DNA from 2 places in the Actinomadura verrucosospora genome. Region 1 is predicted to be linked to the other one. Evidence: riboswitches for the same ligand, from Rfam matches in the RefSeq annotation. Region 1 holds a riboswitch; the other holds the start of a gene.
The links. A riboswitch is a leader RNA that binds a small molecule or an ion and turns the genes downstream of it on or off. The one in region 1 is predicted to bind ZMP and ZTP.

Region 1 (6,631 bases):
CTGATGCACAAGGGCAAGGGCGGCGGCCTGTCCGACATGTTCGGCGGCGGCGTCTCGTCCTCCCTCGGAGGGTCGTCGGTGGTCGAGCGCAACCTCGACCGGCTGACCATCGGCGTCGGGGTGGTCTGGTTCGCCTCGATCGTCGTGCTGGGACTGCTGTTCAAGCACAAGGGCGTCGGCTGAGCCGGCCCGTCCAACACATGCGAGCGCCGCGCCGTCCTCGAAGGTCACGGGCGGCGGCGGCACACCAAGCGAGGAGTATTCCGTGGGTAGTGGCAACGCGATTCGGGGCAGCCGTGTCGGGGCCGGTCCGATGGGAGAGGCGGAGCGCGGCGACGCCGCCCCCCGCGTCTGGGTGACCTTCTACTGCGCCAACCGGCACGAGACCCGCCCCAGCTTCGCGACGGACGTCGCGGTCCCCGAGACCTGGGACTGCCCGCGCTGCGGGTTCCCCGCCGGCCAGGACTCCGAGAACCCCCCGGCCCCGCCGAAGACGGAGCCGTACAAGACCCACCTCGCGTACGTGAAGGAGCGGCGCAGCGACGAGGACGGCGAGGCCATCCTGGAGGAGGCGCTCGCCAAGCTCCGGCAGAAGCGCGCCGCCGTCAAGCAGGCCATGGAGGCCGCGGCCCGCTGACGCCGCCGAAGCCGCACCGTGTGGCCCGATCCCGTTCCGGGGTCGGGCCACACGGTTTTTCCGGCCGCCGGATCCTGGGCCGCCGGGCGCCGGCGCCGCGGGGCACGGGCTTCGGCAGAATCGCCGGTCGCCGTGAGGCGCCTCGGCCGGCCTGCCTGATCAGCGCTGATATGGAGATGCGTATGACGGTACGAGTGATATCCATATTGGACGTCACGAGTGCTGCTCTGGTCTGCTGGGCGGCGTCCGCCCTCCGCCGCCGGGAAAGCAGGTGCCTCCGCATGCCATCCGAGCAGTCAGGCTCCTCCCGGCGGGCGCTGCTGGCCGCCGCGGCCCTGCTGCCGCTGGCGGGATGCGGCGACAAGGAGCGTTCGTCGTCCGTGCCGTCCTCGCCGCCCGCCCGGCGCTCGGCCGCGCCGCCGGACCTGTCGCGGTTCGCGGCGCTCGAACGCCGGCACGGCGCCCGCCTCGGCGTGTACGCGCTGGCGACCGGGACCGGAGCCGAGGTCGCCTACCGCGCCGACGAGCGCTTCGCGTTCTGCTCCACCTTCAAGACGCTCGCCGCGGCGGCGGTGCTGCACCGCAACCCGCTCGGCCACCTGGACGAGCGCGTCACCTACACCCGGGCCGACGTGAACTCCATCTCACCGATCACCAAGGACCGCGTCGCCACCGGGATGACCATACGGGAGCTGTGCGACGCCGCCATCCGCTTCAGCGACGGCACGGCGGGGAACCTGCTGATGCGCGACGTCGGCGGACCTTCGGGGCTGACCGCCTACCTGCGGGGCCTCGGCGACACCGTCGGCCGCATGGACGACTACGAGCCCGAGCTGAACAGGGTGCGTCCGGACGACCCCCGCGACACCACGAGCCCCCGGGCGATCGCCGCCGACTACCGCGCGATCGTCCTCGGGGACGCGCTGGAGCCCGGCAAGCGCGCTCTGGTCCGCGGCTGGCTCGAACGCAGCGCCACGGCCGTCGGAGCCCAGCGCGTGAGGGCGGGTCTGCCCCGGGGATGGAAGGCGGCCAGTAAGACCGGCACCGGCGACTACGGCCGGGCCAACGACATCGCCGTCGTGCGGCCTCCCCGGGGCGCCCCGCTGATGGTGGCCGTCATGTCCGACCGCCCGGGCTACGACACCCCGCCGAAGAACGCCCTGATCGCGGAGGCCACCGCGCTGGTCGTCTCGGACCTGTCCCGGGCAGGACTGTGACCGCCGTCTCCGTCCCCGCGCCCGCCCCCGCGCCCCCCGGCCCACCGCCCGCCCCCGCCGCGAACCCGTCCGACCGCAGGGTCGTCGCGGTGGTCGTGGCGATCCAGCTCGCCGCCAGCCTCGGCTTCTTCGCGGTGATGGCGCACCTCGTCGCCCACCTCCGGCACGACCTCGGGCTGCTGGCCGGCACGGTCGGCCTGGTCCTCGGCGTGCGGGTGGGCCTGCAGTTCGCGCTGCTCCTGCCGGTCGGCGCGGTCACCGACCTGCTCGGCGCGCGCCGGACCGGAATGATCTCCTGCGCCGTGCGCGCGCTGGGGTTCGCGGGCCTCGGGTTCGCCGGTAGCGTGGGGGCGCTGCTCTGCGCGGCCGTCGCCATCGCGGTCGGCGGGGCGCTCTACAACCCCGCAGGCCACAGCCTGCTGGCGTCCGTCGGCCCCGCCGGCCGGTCGGGCGGCTTCGCCGCCTACGTCGCCGCCCAGCACCTGGCGACGGTCGCGGGCCCGCCGATGGGGCTCCTCCTTCTGGGCACGGGCTCCGGGTTCGCGCTCCTGACGGGGGCGGCCGCCGCACTCTGGGTGGTCGCCGGCGTCCTCTTCCTTCTCGTGCCCCGGTCCGGCGGGAGAAGCACGACCGCGCGTCCCCGCGACGTCCTCGCGGGCGTGCGGGCGGTGCTCGCCGATCGGGCGTTCCTTTACTTCGCGCTGCTGACCGCGCCCACAACGCTGCTCGCCACCCACATCATGACGGCCGTGCCCCTCCTCGGCTTCACGCCCGCGGTGGCGACGCTCAGCTTCTCCCTGCTGGCGATGGTCGCGGCGGCGGTCCAGCCCCTCGTCGCCGTCCGGCGCCGCGGCGAGCGGCCGTGGGTGCTGCGGACCGGCCTGCTGTGCGCCGCGGCCGGGTTCTTCGTCCTCGCGGCGCTGGACGGCACGCGACCCGGCCCGCTGATGCTCGCGGCCGTCCTCAACGGCGTCGCCAACGGCCTCGTCCAGCCCTCGGTCTTCCAGCGGACCGCCCGGCGCGCTCCGCCGGAGTGCTTCGGCTCCTACTACGGCGTACTGGCGTTCTGCGCCGGCATGTTCTCCTTCGCGGGCGACCTGGTGATCGGCCGCCTCTTCGACCTCGGCCCGGCGGGCGCGGCGTGGGCCCTCACCGGCGTCGGCGCCTGCGCGCTCCTGGCGGTGGCGTGCACCGCGGCGGACACCATGGCGGGCCCCGTGGCGGGCCCGGCCCGCGGCGAATAATCTTCGGGGGACGGGACGTCCGGGCGCGATTCCCGCGCGGGAGTTCGGCGTCCGCCGGGCAGTTCGGGAGGGACCACATGGACGCGGTCGACCAGGCGATCCTGCGGCGCCTGCAGCGGGACGGGCGGCAGACCAACCGCGAGCTGGCGGAGGCGGTGGGGATCGCGCCGTCCACGGCCCTGGAGCGGACGCGGGCGCTGCGCTCGCGGGGCGTCATCACCGGGTTCCACGCGGCGGCCGACCTGGAGCGGCTGGGACGCGGCGTGCAGGCGCTGATCTCGATCAGGATCCGGCCGCAGTCGCGCGAGGCGATCGAGTCCGCGCGCGACAGCATGGCCTCGATGCCCGAGACGATCGGGGTCTTCGTCGTGACCGGGAACGAGGACCTGCTCGTCCACGTGGCGGTGCCGAGCACCGCGTACCTGCGCGACTTCGTCCTCGACCGGCTGGCGCGCCGCAAGGAGTACGTGGACGTCCGCACGATCGTCGTGTACGACTACGTGCAGCCGGTCGAGCAGTCCGAACTTCCGTCGGACCACCGGCCTGAAGGCCGAACGCCCTACAGCTGAGGTATGCAGTTCTCCGTGAGCGGCGAAGGAATGACGGCCTCGGTCGTTTGAAGCGAACGAATGACGGTCCTAAGGTCTGAGTTCCGCATGTTCGCCTAGCTTCGGCGGCATGGACCGATGGAACAACACATCCGGTGTGCTGCTGGTGCTCGCCGCCGGCGTGCTCTGGGGAACGGTCGGGCCGGCGCAGGTGCTGGCGGGTCCGTCCGCGGACCCGGTCGCGGTCGGCGGCGCCCGGATCCTCTCGGGCGGGCTCGTCCTGGCCGTCCTCGTACTCGTGGCGGACCGCCGCGCGTTCCTGGCGCTGACCAGGCGCACCTGGCCGCCCCTCGCGGCGGCCTCGGCGGCGACCGGCGTCTTCCAGGCGTCGTTCTTCAGCGCGGTCGACCGGACCGGCGCGGCCGTCGCGACCGCCGTCGTGTTCGGGCTCGCGCCCGTCTCCACCGGCCTCTGCGAGCGGCTCGTCCTGGGCGCCCGGCTCGGCCGCCGCTGGTGGGCCGGGACGGCCTGCGCGGTCGGCGGCGTGGCGCTGCTGATGGTGCCGGGGGAGGCCGTCCACGCGGACCCCGCCGGGATCGCGCTGAGCCTGGCCGGCGGCACGTGCTTCGGCGTCTACACGGTCTCGGCCAAGGTGCTGGTGTCGGCCGAGACGCGCACGGGTCACGGCGGCGGGATGCGAGGGGCCGGGATGGCCGGAGCGGTGTCGGTGACGCTCCTGGCCGGGGGAGCGGCCCTGCTTCCCTGGACGCTGCCGGAACTGCCCGCCCTCGCCGCGCCGCGCTCGGCGGCCCTGGTGGCCTGGCTCGGGATCGCCGCCACCGCCGCCGCGTACATGTTCTTCGTCACCGGCCTCGGCCGGGTGACGGCCGCGACCGCCGGGACGCTCAGCCTCGCCGAGCCGCTCGTCGCCGCCGGCCTGGCCGTGGCCGTCCTCGGCGAGCGCATGTCGGCGCCGGTCGCGGCGGGGTCGCTGCTGCTGCTGGGCGGGCTGTTCCTGGTCTCGGTCCCCGCACGCGCGCCCCGCCGGCGCGGGCCGGCCCGGTATGATGGCGCCCACGCGACTGGCGCAGTCAAGGTGGAGACGACCACCGGGGAGCGAAAGTAGTCCGCACACCGCGCGCCTGGGTGTACGGGTCCCCTTCGCCGGGGTGCCCGAAGCCCCGGCGCGAGCAGCGCGGAGGCTCACGATGCACGAACCGGCCGTACCCCATCTGCAGGGCCAGGACCCCGAGATCGCCGCGCTGGTGGAGGCCGAGGCCCGCCGCCAGTACGAGAAGATCCGCCTGATCGCCTCGGAGAACTACGTCTCGGAGGCGGTGCTGGAGGCCGCCGGCACGGTCCTGACCAACAAGTACTCCGAGGGCTACGCGGGCAAGCGCTACTACGAGGGCCAGCAGAACGTCGACCCCATCGAGCTGCTCGCCATCGAGCGGGCGAAGGGCGTGTTCGGCGCCGAGCACGCCAACGTCCAGCCCTACTCGGGCTCGCCCGCCAACCTCGCCGTCTACATGGCGTTCCTGGAGCCCGGCGACCCGGTCATGGGCCTGTCGCTGCCGATGGGCGGCCACCTGACGCACGGCTGGTCGGTTTCGGCCACCGGCAAGTGGTTCCGCCCCGTCCGCTACGACGTGCGCGCCGACACCGGCCGCGTCGACATGGACCAGGTGCGCGACCTCGCCCTCAAGGAGCGGCCGAAGCTGATCTGGTGCGGCGGCACCGCGGTCCCGCGGACGATCGACTTCCCGGCGTTCGCCGAGATCGCCCGGGAGGCCGGGGCGGTCCTGGCGGCCGACATCGCGCACATCGCGGGCCTGGTCGCCGGCGGCGCGCACCCGTCCCCGGTCGGGCACGCCGACGTCGTCACCACCACCACGCACAAGACGCTGCGCGGCCCCCGCGGCGCCATGATCCTGTCGACGGCGGAGCACGCGAAGGCGGTCGACAAGGCCGTCTTCCCGGGCCTGCAGGGCGGGCCGCACAACCACACGACGGCCGCGATCGCCGTCGCGCTGAAGGAGGCGGCGCAGCCGGACTTCGCCGGGTACGCGCGGCAGGTGGTCGCGAACGCCAAGGCGCTGGCCGCCGCGCTGCTGGACCGCGGCTACGACCTGATCTCCGGGGGCACCGACAACCACCTCATCCTCATCGACCTGACCGGCAAGGGCGTCGCGGGCAAGCCCGCCGCGCAGGCCCTCGACCGCGCCGGCATCGAGCTGAACTACAACGCCGTCCCGTTCGACCCGCGCAAGCCCTTCGACCCGTCCGGGCTGCGGCTCGGCACCGCCGCGATCACCACCCGGGGGATCGGCGAGGAGCACATGCCGCAGCTCGCCGCATGGATCGACGAGGTCGTGCAGGCCGCCGCCAAGCAGGACGAGGCGGTGCTGGACCGGGTCGCCGGGCAGGTTCGCGACCTGCTCGCGTCGTTCCCGATGCCCGGCTGGCGGTCCGCGCCCTGACGCTCAGCGCGGGCGCAGCAGAGTGATCATGCGCCAGGCCCCGGGGTCGGCGAGGGGCACCGCCCCCTCGCCGACCCCGAAGTCGCCGTACTGCGCGACCGCCTCCAGCCCGCCGGCGAGGCGGATCGCGGCGTCCAGCTCGGTGGCGGTCCAGAACCGGTAGGGCACGACGTCGCGCACGACCCGCGGCTCCGCGCCCTGCCCGGTGATGGTCATCGTGACGCGGTCGTCGGCGATCTGGGTGACCGGGTCCAGCCGGTCGGACGGCTCGCCCCAGCGCACGCTCGCCCGGACGCCGTCCCGCTCGACCGTCCAGCCGGTGGTGACGCTCGGGTCGTCGCCCAGCCGGTCGCGGGGATGCGACATCTCGACGACGTAGAGGCCGCCGGGGGACAGGTGCGCGGCGGCGCACCGCAGGTGCGCCACGAACGCGTCCAGCGTCATGAGGTGGGACGTGGAGTCCAGCATGGTCGCGACGAGGTCGAACCGGCGGCCCAGCGCGAAC
Region 2 (6,631 bases), on a different contig from region 1:
CTACAAGCGCTGCTCGACGCGTGCGCGGATCCAGCCTACGGGGCGGAAGTGGTGGCCGTGGGGGCGGACCGCCCCGATATCGGCGGAACCGAACGCGCCGAACGGGCGGGATTGCCGACTTTCACTCTCTGCATACCGGATTTTCCGTCCCGGGACGACTGGGACGCGGCGCTCGCCGAGACGGTCGCCGAGCACGAGCCCGACCTCGTGGTGTCCGCCGGCTTCATGAAGATCCTCGGCCCGCGGTTCCTGGCGCGCTTCGGCGGCCGGACGGTCAACACCCACCCCGCGCTGCTGCCGTCCTTCCCCGGCGCGCACGCCGTACGGGACGCCCTGGCGTACGGAGTGAAGGTCACGGGCTGTACGGTTCACTTCGTCGACGAAGGCGTGGACACCGGACCCGTCATCGCCCAGGAGACCGTCCCCGTGGGCTGGCATGACGACGAAGACTCCCTGCACGAGCGGATCAAGCAGGTGGAGCGCCGGCTCCTGGTCGACGTCGTCGGACGGCTGGCCCGCGACGGGTGGACCGTGCGCGGCAGACGGGTCTCGATGAAGTGCCGGACCTGCGCGGACTCGCCCGGCGGCGAGACCTCCGCCCCGGGTCCGTCCGACAGCGGTTCGTCTGGCAGGGGTTCGTCCGATCAAGAGGGGAGCTCGACCGGTGAGTCGGGTGGCGATTAAGCGCGCGCTGATCAGCGTGTACGACAAGTCCGGGCTGGAGGAGCTGGCCCGCGGCCTGCACGAGGCGGGAGTGGAGATCGTCTCGACCGGGTCGACGGCGGGCCGGATCTCCGCGGCCGGCGTCCCGGTGATGAGGGTGGAGAAGCTCACCGGGTTCCCCGAGTGCCTGGACGGACGGGTCAAGACCCTGCACCCGAAGGTGCACGCGGGCCTGCTCGCCGACCGGCGCAAGGAGGACCACCTCCAGCAGCTCGACGACCTGGCCGTCGAGCCGTTCGACCTCGTGGTCGCGAACCTGTACCCGTTCGCCGACACGGTGGCCTCGGGCGCGACGCCGGACGAGTGCGTCGAGCAGATCGACATCGGCGGGCCCACGATGGTCCGCGCCGCCGCGAAGAACCACGCGAGCGTCTCCGTCGTGGTGGACCCGTCCGCCTACGGGACGGTCCTGGACGCCGTGAACGCCGGCGGTTTCACCCTGGACGAGCGCCGCCGGCTCGCCGCGCGGGCGTTCGCGCACACCGCGTCCTACGACGTGGCCGTCGCGTCCTGGTTCGCCGGCGACTACGCGCCCGACGAGACCGCCGCCGAGACGCGGTGGCCCGACTTCCTCGGCGCCACCTGGGAGCGCTCGAACACCCTGCGGTACGGCGAGAACCCGCACCAGCGGGCCGCCCTGTACCGCTCGCCGGGCGAGAGCGGCCTGGCCGGGGCAGAGCAGCTCTACGGCAAGGAGATGTCCTACAACAACTACGTCGACACCGACGCCGCGCGCCGCGCCGCCTACGACTTCACCGAGCCGTGCGTCGCGATCATCAAGCACGCCAACCCGTGCGGCATCGCGGTCGGTGCGGACATCGCCGAGGCGCACCGCAGGGCGCACGCCTGCGACCCGGTGTCGGCGTACGGCGGCGTGATCGCGGCGAACCGGCCGGTCACCGCCGCGATGGCCCGCCAGGTCACCGAGAGCTTCGCCGAGGTGCTGGTCGCCCCGTCCTTCGAGGACGAGGCCGTGACGGTCCTGAAGGACCGCTTCAAGAACATCCGCCTGCTGGTCTGCCCGGACGCCCCGGCAAGCGGCGTCGAGTACCGGCGCGTCGACGGCGGCGTGCTCCTGCAGGACGTGGACCGCGTGGACGCCCCCGGCGACGACCCGTCCTCCTGGGAGCTCAAGACCGGCGCCGCCGCGGACGAGGCGACGCTGCGCGACCTGGCGTTCGCGTGGCGGGCGATCCGCTCGGTGAAGTCCAACGCGATCCTGCTGGCCGCGGACGGCGCCACCGTCGGCGTCGGCATGGGCCAGGTCAACCGGGTCGACTCCGCCAAGCTCGCCGTCGCGCGGGCCGGGCAGGAGCGGGCCGCGGCGTCGGTGGGCGCGTCCGACGCGTTCTTCCCGTTCCCGGACGGCCTGGAGGTGCTGGCCGAGGCGGGCGTCCGCGCGATCGTCGAGCCGGGCGGGTCCGTCAACGACGACAAGGTGATCGCCGCGGCGGAGAAGGCCGGCATCACCCTCTACTTCACCGGCGTCCGGCACTTCTTCCACTGAGGGGCCGCGAGGCGCGCCGTCCGCCGGGCGCGCCGGCGGGGAACGTCCCGCCGGCGCGCCTGCGCGCTTCCCGGCCCGTGCTGCCGCGGGGCGTCGCGTCCGCGCTCCCCAGACGCGGGTCAGCCGCGTCCCTGGCGCGGGCCATCGGGCGGACCGCGGGGCAGAAAAAAGGATCGGCTCCCGGTCAAGAACGCGTCGGCCGGCGGACCGAGCCCCGGTCGCTCCTCTAGCGTGAGCCCTGACGAGGGGCGTCTCCCGTGCGGCGGGAGCCACGGCGGGGAGGGGCCATGAGCTTTCAGGTGCTCCCGCTGGCCATCACGATGATGGCGGGTCCCCAGATCATGTCGGCGATCATCCTGGTGACGACCCCGAGGCCCGTGCGGGTCTCCCTGGCGTTCCTGGCGGGCGTGGCCATCTCGGCGAGCGCGGGCGTCGCCGCCGCGCGGGGCATCTTCGCGCTGGTGGGCAACAGCGTGGACATCGGCAAGCCGTCCGACGACAGCTCGGTCGGCAAGATCGTCCAGTATGTGCTGATCGCGCTGCTGCTGGCCGCCATCGTGCGCAACTACGTGAAACGGGCCACGATCGAACCGCCCAAGTGGCTCGGCTCGCTGATGAACGCCGGGCCGGGCCGGGCGTTCAAGACCGGGCTGCTGCTGATCATCCTGATGCCCTCCGACATCATCGTTATGCTCACGGTGGGGGCCAACCTGGAGCAGCACCACGAGGGCGCGGCGGAGGCCGCCGTCTTCGTCGGGGCCACCCTCCTGGTCGCGGCGCTGCCGCTGCTCGCCGTGCTGCTCTTCCACCGGCGCGCCGAGCGCGCCATGCCACGCGCGCGGGAGTGGATGACGAACAACAGCTGGATGGTCAACATCATCTGCTGTCTGATCTTCATCGCGATCATTCACTGACGGCGGCCCGCCCGGCGCCCTCGCGCGACCCGTTCCGCGGCGCGGGACCACACACGGCCGCCGGGCAGGTACCCTCAGGCTGCCGCGCCCCCCTGTGACCCTCCCTTGACCCCGGCGCGGGCGTTCCGTGGTGGAGGCAGGATGAATCTGCTGATGTCCCTCATGCTCGGCGTCGTCTACCAGGCCGACTTGCTGCTGATGGAGTCGCGCCAGGTGATCGGGCTGGTCGCCGCGTTCCTGGCCGCGGTGCTCGCCGCCCAGCTCGGCTGGCACGGCACCGACCGCCTCATCGGCTGGCGCCAGCGCTCCGAGGACTGAGCGCCCCGCCCACCGGCCGTCAGCGCAGTCTCGCGCGCAGGGCGCGTTCGGCGGCGGGCCAGTCGTCGTCCGTCATCGCGTAGACGGCGGTGTCGCGGATCGAGCCGTCCGCGCGGATCCGGTGCTTCCGGTGGACGCCCTCGAACGCCGCCCCGAGCCGCTCGATCGCCGCGCGCGACCGCTCGTTGCTGACGTGCGTGTGCCAGCCGACCCGGATCGCCCCCAGGTCGGCGAACGCGCGGCCCATGAGCAGCAGCTTCGCCTCGGTGTTGAGCCCCGTCCGGTGCCACCGCGCCCCGATCCACGTGTGGCCGATGCACAGGCCGCGGTCGGACGGGGAGATCTCGTAGTACGACGTCGTCCCGGCGACCTCCCCGGTCACCGCGTCGATCTGGACCCAGGGCAGGCGCAGCCCGCGCTCGCAGGCCGCCAGCGCCTGGTCGACCTGCGCGCGCATGTCGGCGACGCTCTCCGGCCGGCGCTGGCTCATCCACGTCCACAGGTCCGGGTCCTTGGACGCCTCGAACAGGCCCGGGGCGTGCTCGGCGGACAGCGGCTCCAGCCGCACGTACCGCCCGGTCAGGACGGGCCGCTCGAACCATTCCTCGTTCATGCGGAGCACGCTAGGACCCCGGGGGCGGCCTCCGGCAGAGCCACTCGGCGCCCTTTTCCGCAAGCCACTCGCGGGGGGCCTCCTCCACGGAGCCGCGGGGCCCGCCGTCTCCGGGCGGCCGGTTAGCATGGGGGCCTACGCGACTGGCGCGGTCAAGGTGGATCACCACCGGGGAGCGAACGACAGTCCGGACACCGCGCGCCTGGGTGGACGGGACCCATCCGGCCGGGCTGTGCGCCCGGGGCCCGGTCCCGCCGAGATCCACGCGGAGGAACGCATGACGGCACAGATTCTGGACGGCAAGGCCACGGCCGCCGAGATCCGCTCGAACCTCAAGGTCCGCGTCGAGGCGCTGCGCGAGCGCGGCGTCTCCGTCGGGCTCGGCACCGTCCTGGTCGGCGACGACCCCGGCAGCCACTCGTACGTGAACATGAAGCACCGCGACTGCGCCGAGGTCGGCATCGAGAGCATCCGCCGCGACCTGCCCGCCACCGCCTCGCAGGACGAGGTGGAGCGCGCCGTCGCCGAGCTGAACGCCGACCCCGCCTGCACCGGCTACATCGTCCAGCTGCCGCTCCCGAAGGGCCTCGACGAGCAGCGCGTGCTGGAGCGCATCGACCCCGTCAAGGACGCCGACGGCCTGCATCCGGTCAACCTCGGCCGGCTCGTCCTGATGCAGCCGGGCCCGCTGCCGTGCACGCCGAAGGGCATCGTCGAGCTGCTGCGACGCTTCGACGTCCCGCTGAAGGGGGCCGAGGTCACCGTCGTCGGCCGCGGCATCACCGTCGGCCGCTCCCTCGGCCTGCTGCTGACCCGCCGCACCGAGAACGCGACCGTCACCCTCTGCCACACCGCCACCCGCGACCTCGCCGAGCACACCCGCAAGGCCGACATCGTCGTGGCCGCGGCCGGGGTGCCCGGCCTCATCACCGCCGACATGGTCAAGCCCGGCGCCGCCGTCCTCGACGTGGGCGTGTCCCGCGTGGACGGCAAGCTCGCCGGGGACGTCGCCGCCGACGTCCGCGACGTCGCCGGCTGGGTCGCGCCCAACCCCGGCGGTGTCGGCCCGATGACCCGCGCCATGCTCCTCGCGAACGTCGTCGAGGCCGCCGAGCAGGCCACAGGGCAGGCCGTCTGACCACCAGCCCGACCGGCCGGCCCCGCCGGGCCGGCCGGGCACGGGCCGCGGACAGGCACGCTTCGGGGGCCGCCACCAGCACCTGGGTGGCGGCCCCCGCCGGCGAGTCCCTGGGCCGCGCCGTCACTTACGCGGCCGCATCGGGGGCTGAGCGATCGCCCTCCTGTCGCGCTGCCGGGGAGGGCGACCGCGGGTCTCACATCAGCTGGCCCTCCGTCCCGCGGCCGTGCTGTGCGCCGGACGGCCCGGGCCGTGCGCGTGGCCGGTGGCGCCCGGCCGGCGCGTCTCGGTGGTGCCGCGCACCCCGGGGACGCGCCCGTCCATCGGCGGACGGCCCTGCTGGGGCACGTGCACCGGCGGCAGCGGGCGGACGAGGCCCATCGCGATGACCTCGTTGGCGAGCCGGGTGCGCCGGTTGGCGCCCTCGGGGATCCGGAACTTCTGGTAGAGGCGCAGCAGGTGCTGCTTGACCGCGGCCTCCGTGACGACCAGCTCGCCGGCGATGTCGCGCGCCGTGGCCGGGGCCACGAACGCCTCGTCGGACAGTGCGGGCCGGCACAGCGAGGTCAGCACGTCGACCTCCCGGCGGGTGAGCTCGGGCGCGACGGCGCGCCGCAGTTCGACGTCCGGGTCGACCTCCTCACGGGGGATGCCCCCCAAGCGGCAGCGCGCCGTGCCGAAGCTCACGACGTCACCGTCCTCCAGCACACGGCGGGCGATCGGCCGGCCGTTGACGCGCGTCCCGTTGCGGGACAGGCCCATGTCCACCACGTAGACGTACGGGCCACGTCGGACGATCTCTGCGTGCAAACGGGACACAGACGGGTCGTCGAGGCGGATGTCCACTCCTCTCCCTCTCCCGACCGTCGTCACGTCGGGGCGCAGCGGCACCACCAGCCCGCTGTCCTCGATCCGCATGAACGGCCCCTCCACGGCAGTCCTCCCAGCTAGTTAGCGACCCCTGTCTGCCGGGTTACCCGGGTGCCATGCCGTCACACCCTCCTACTGGCGAGTAGGACCGATGGCGCAGGGGATTCCGGGCTCTCGGCCATCACCTTGAGCACATAGGTCCCATCCGCATTTCGGCGGCGTGTGACAAACCGGACGCTCCCCCCGCCGCCTCGCTTGCGTCTCCGCCCCGACTCATCTGCGTCCCCCCGCGGACCGCTCCCGCCGGAGGGGTGCGCGATGTCGTGCCGGGGCCCGATTGCCTATACCGTGAGGGCCATGAGCACCCAGGTGCACCGGCGCAGGCGCAAGGCGCCGCGTCGGAGGAGCGCCGCCCCGCACTGGCTCGCGCGGCTGCCGTACCTCCTCGTGCTCAGCGGCGTCGGCGCGGGGCTCACGCTGTGCGCCTTCAACTACTTCCGCAAGGGCTCGGGCCTGATGGCCGCCGCGCTGCTCATCGGCGCGCTGGC

Region 2: another riboswitch for ZMP and ZTP. It lies ahead of ABD944_RS15270 (bifunctional methylenetetrahydrofolate dehydrogenase/methenyltetrahydrofolate cyclohydrolase); the one in region 1 lies ahead of ABD944_RS35285 (serine hydroxymethyltransferase).

What each region holds. Positions count from the first base shown of each region.
Region 1 is NZ_BAABEV010000048.1:43,168-49,798, forward strand. It holds gene secG (preprotein translocase subunit SecG) at 1-183, shown strand, start outside; gene ABD944_RS35260 (RNA polymerase-binding protein RbpA) at 266-637, shown strand; gene bla (class A beta-lactamase) at 919-1,854, shown strand; gene ABD944_RS35270 (MFS transporter) at 1,851-3,098, shown strand; gene ABD944_RS35275 (Lrp/AsnC family transcriptional regulator) at 3,176-3,667, shown strand; partial or broken gene ABD944_RS42570 (DMT family transporter) at 3,777-4,610, shown strand; ZMP/ZTP riboswitch at 4,715-4,801, shown strand; gene ABD944_RS35285 (serine hydroxymethyltransferase) at 4,855-6,126, shown strand; gene ABD944_RS35290 (class I SAM-dependent methyltransferase) at 6,130-6,631, opposite strand, start outside.
Region 2 is NZ_BAABEV010000011.1:132,450-139,080, forward strand. It holds gene purN (phosphoribosylglycinamide formyltransferase) at 1-684, shown strand, start outside; gene purH (bifunctional phosphoribosylaminoimidazolecarboxamide formyltransferase/IMP cyclohydrolase) at 665-2,230, shown strand; gene ABD944_RS15255 (GAP family protein) at 2,518-3,144, shown strand; gene ABD944_RS15260 (hypothetical protein) at 3,286-3,462, shown strand; gene ABD944_RS15265 (GNAT family N-acetyltransferase) at 3,482-4,075, opposite strand; ZMP/ZTP riboswitch at 4,205-4,290, shown strand; gene ABD944_RS15270 (bifunctional methylenetetrahydrofolate dehydrogenase/methenyltetrahydrofolate cyclohydrolase) at 4,353-5,213, shown strand; gene ABD944_RS15275 (FHA domain-containing protein) at 5,415-6,146, opposite strand; gene ABD944_RS15280 (DUF3017 domain-containing protein) at 6,441-6,631, shown strand, end outside.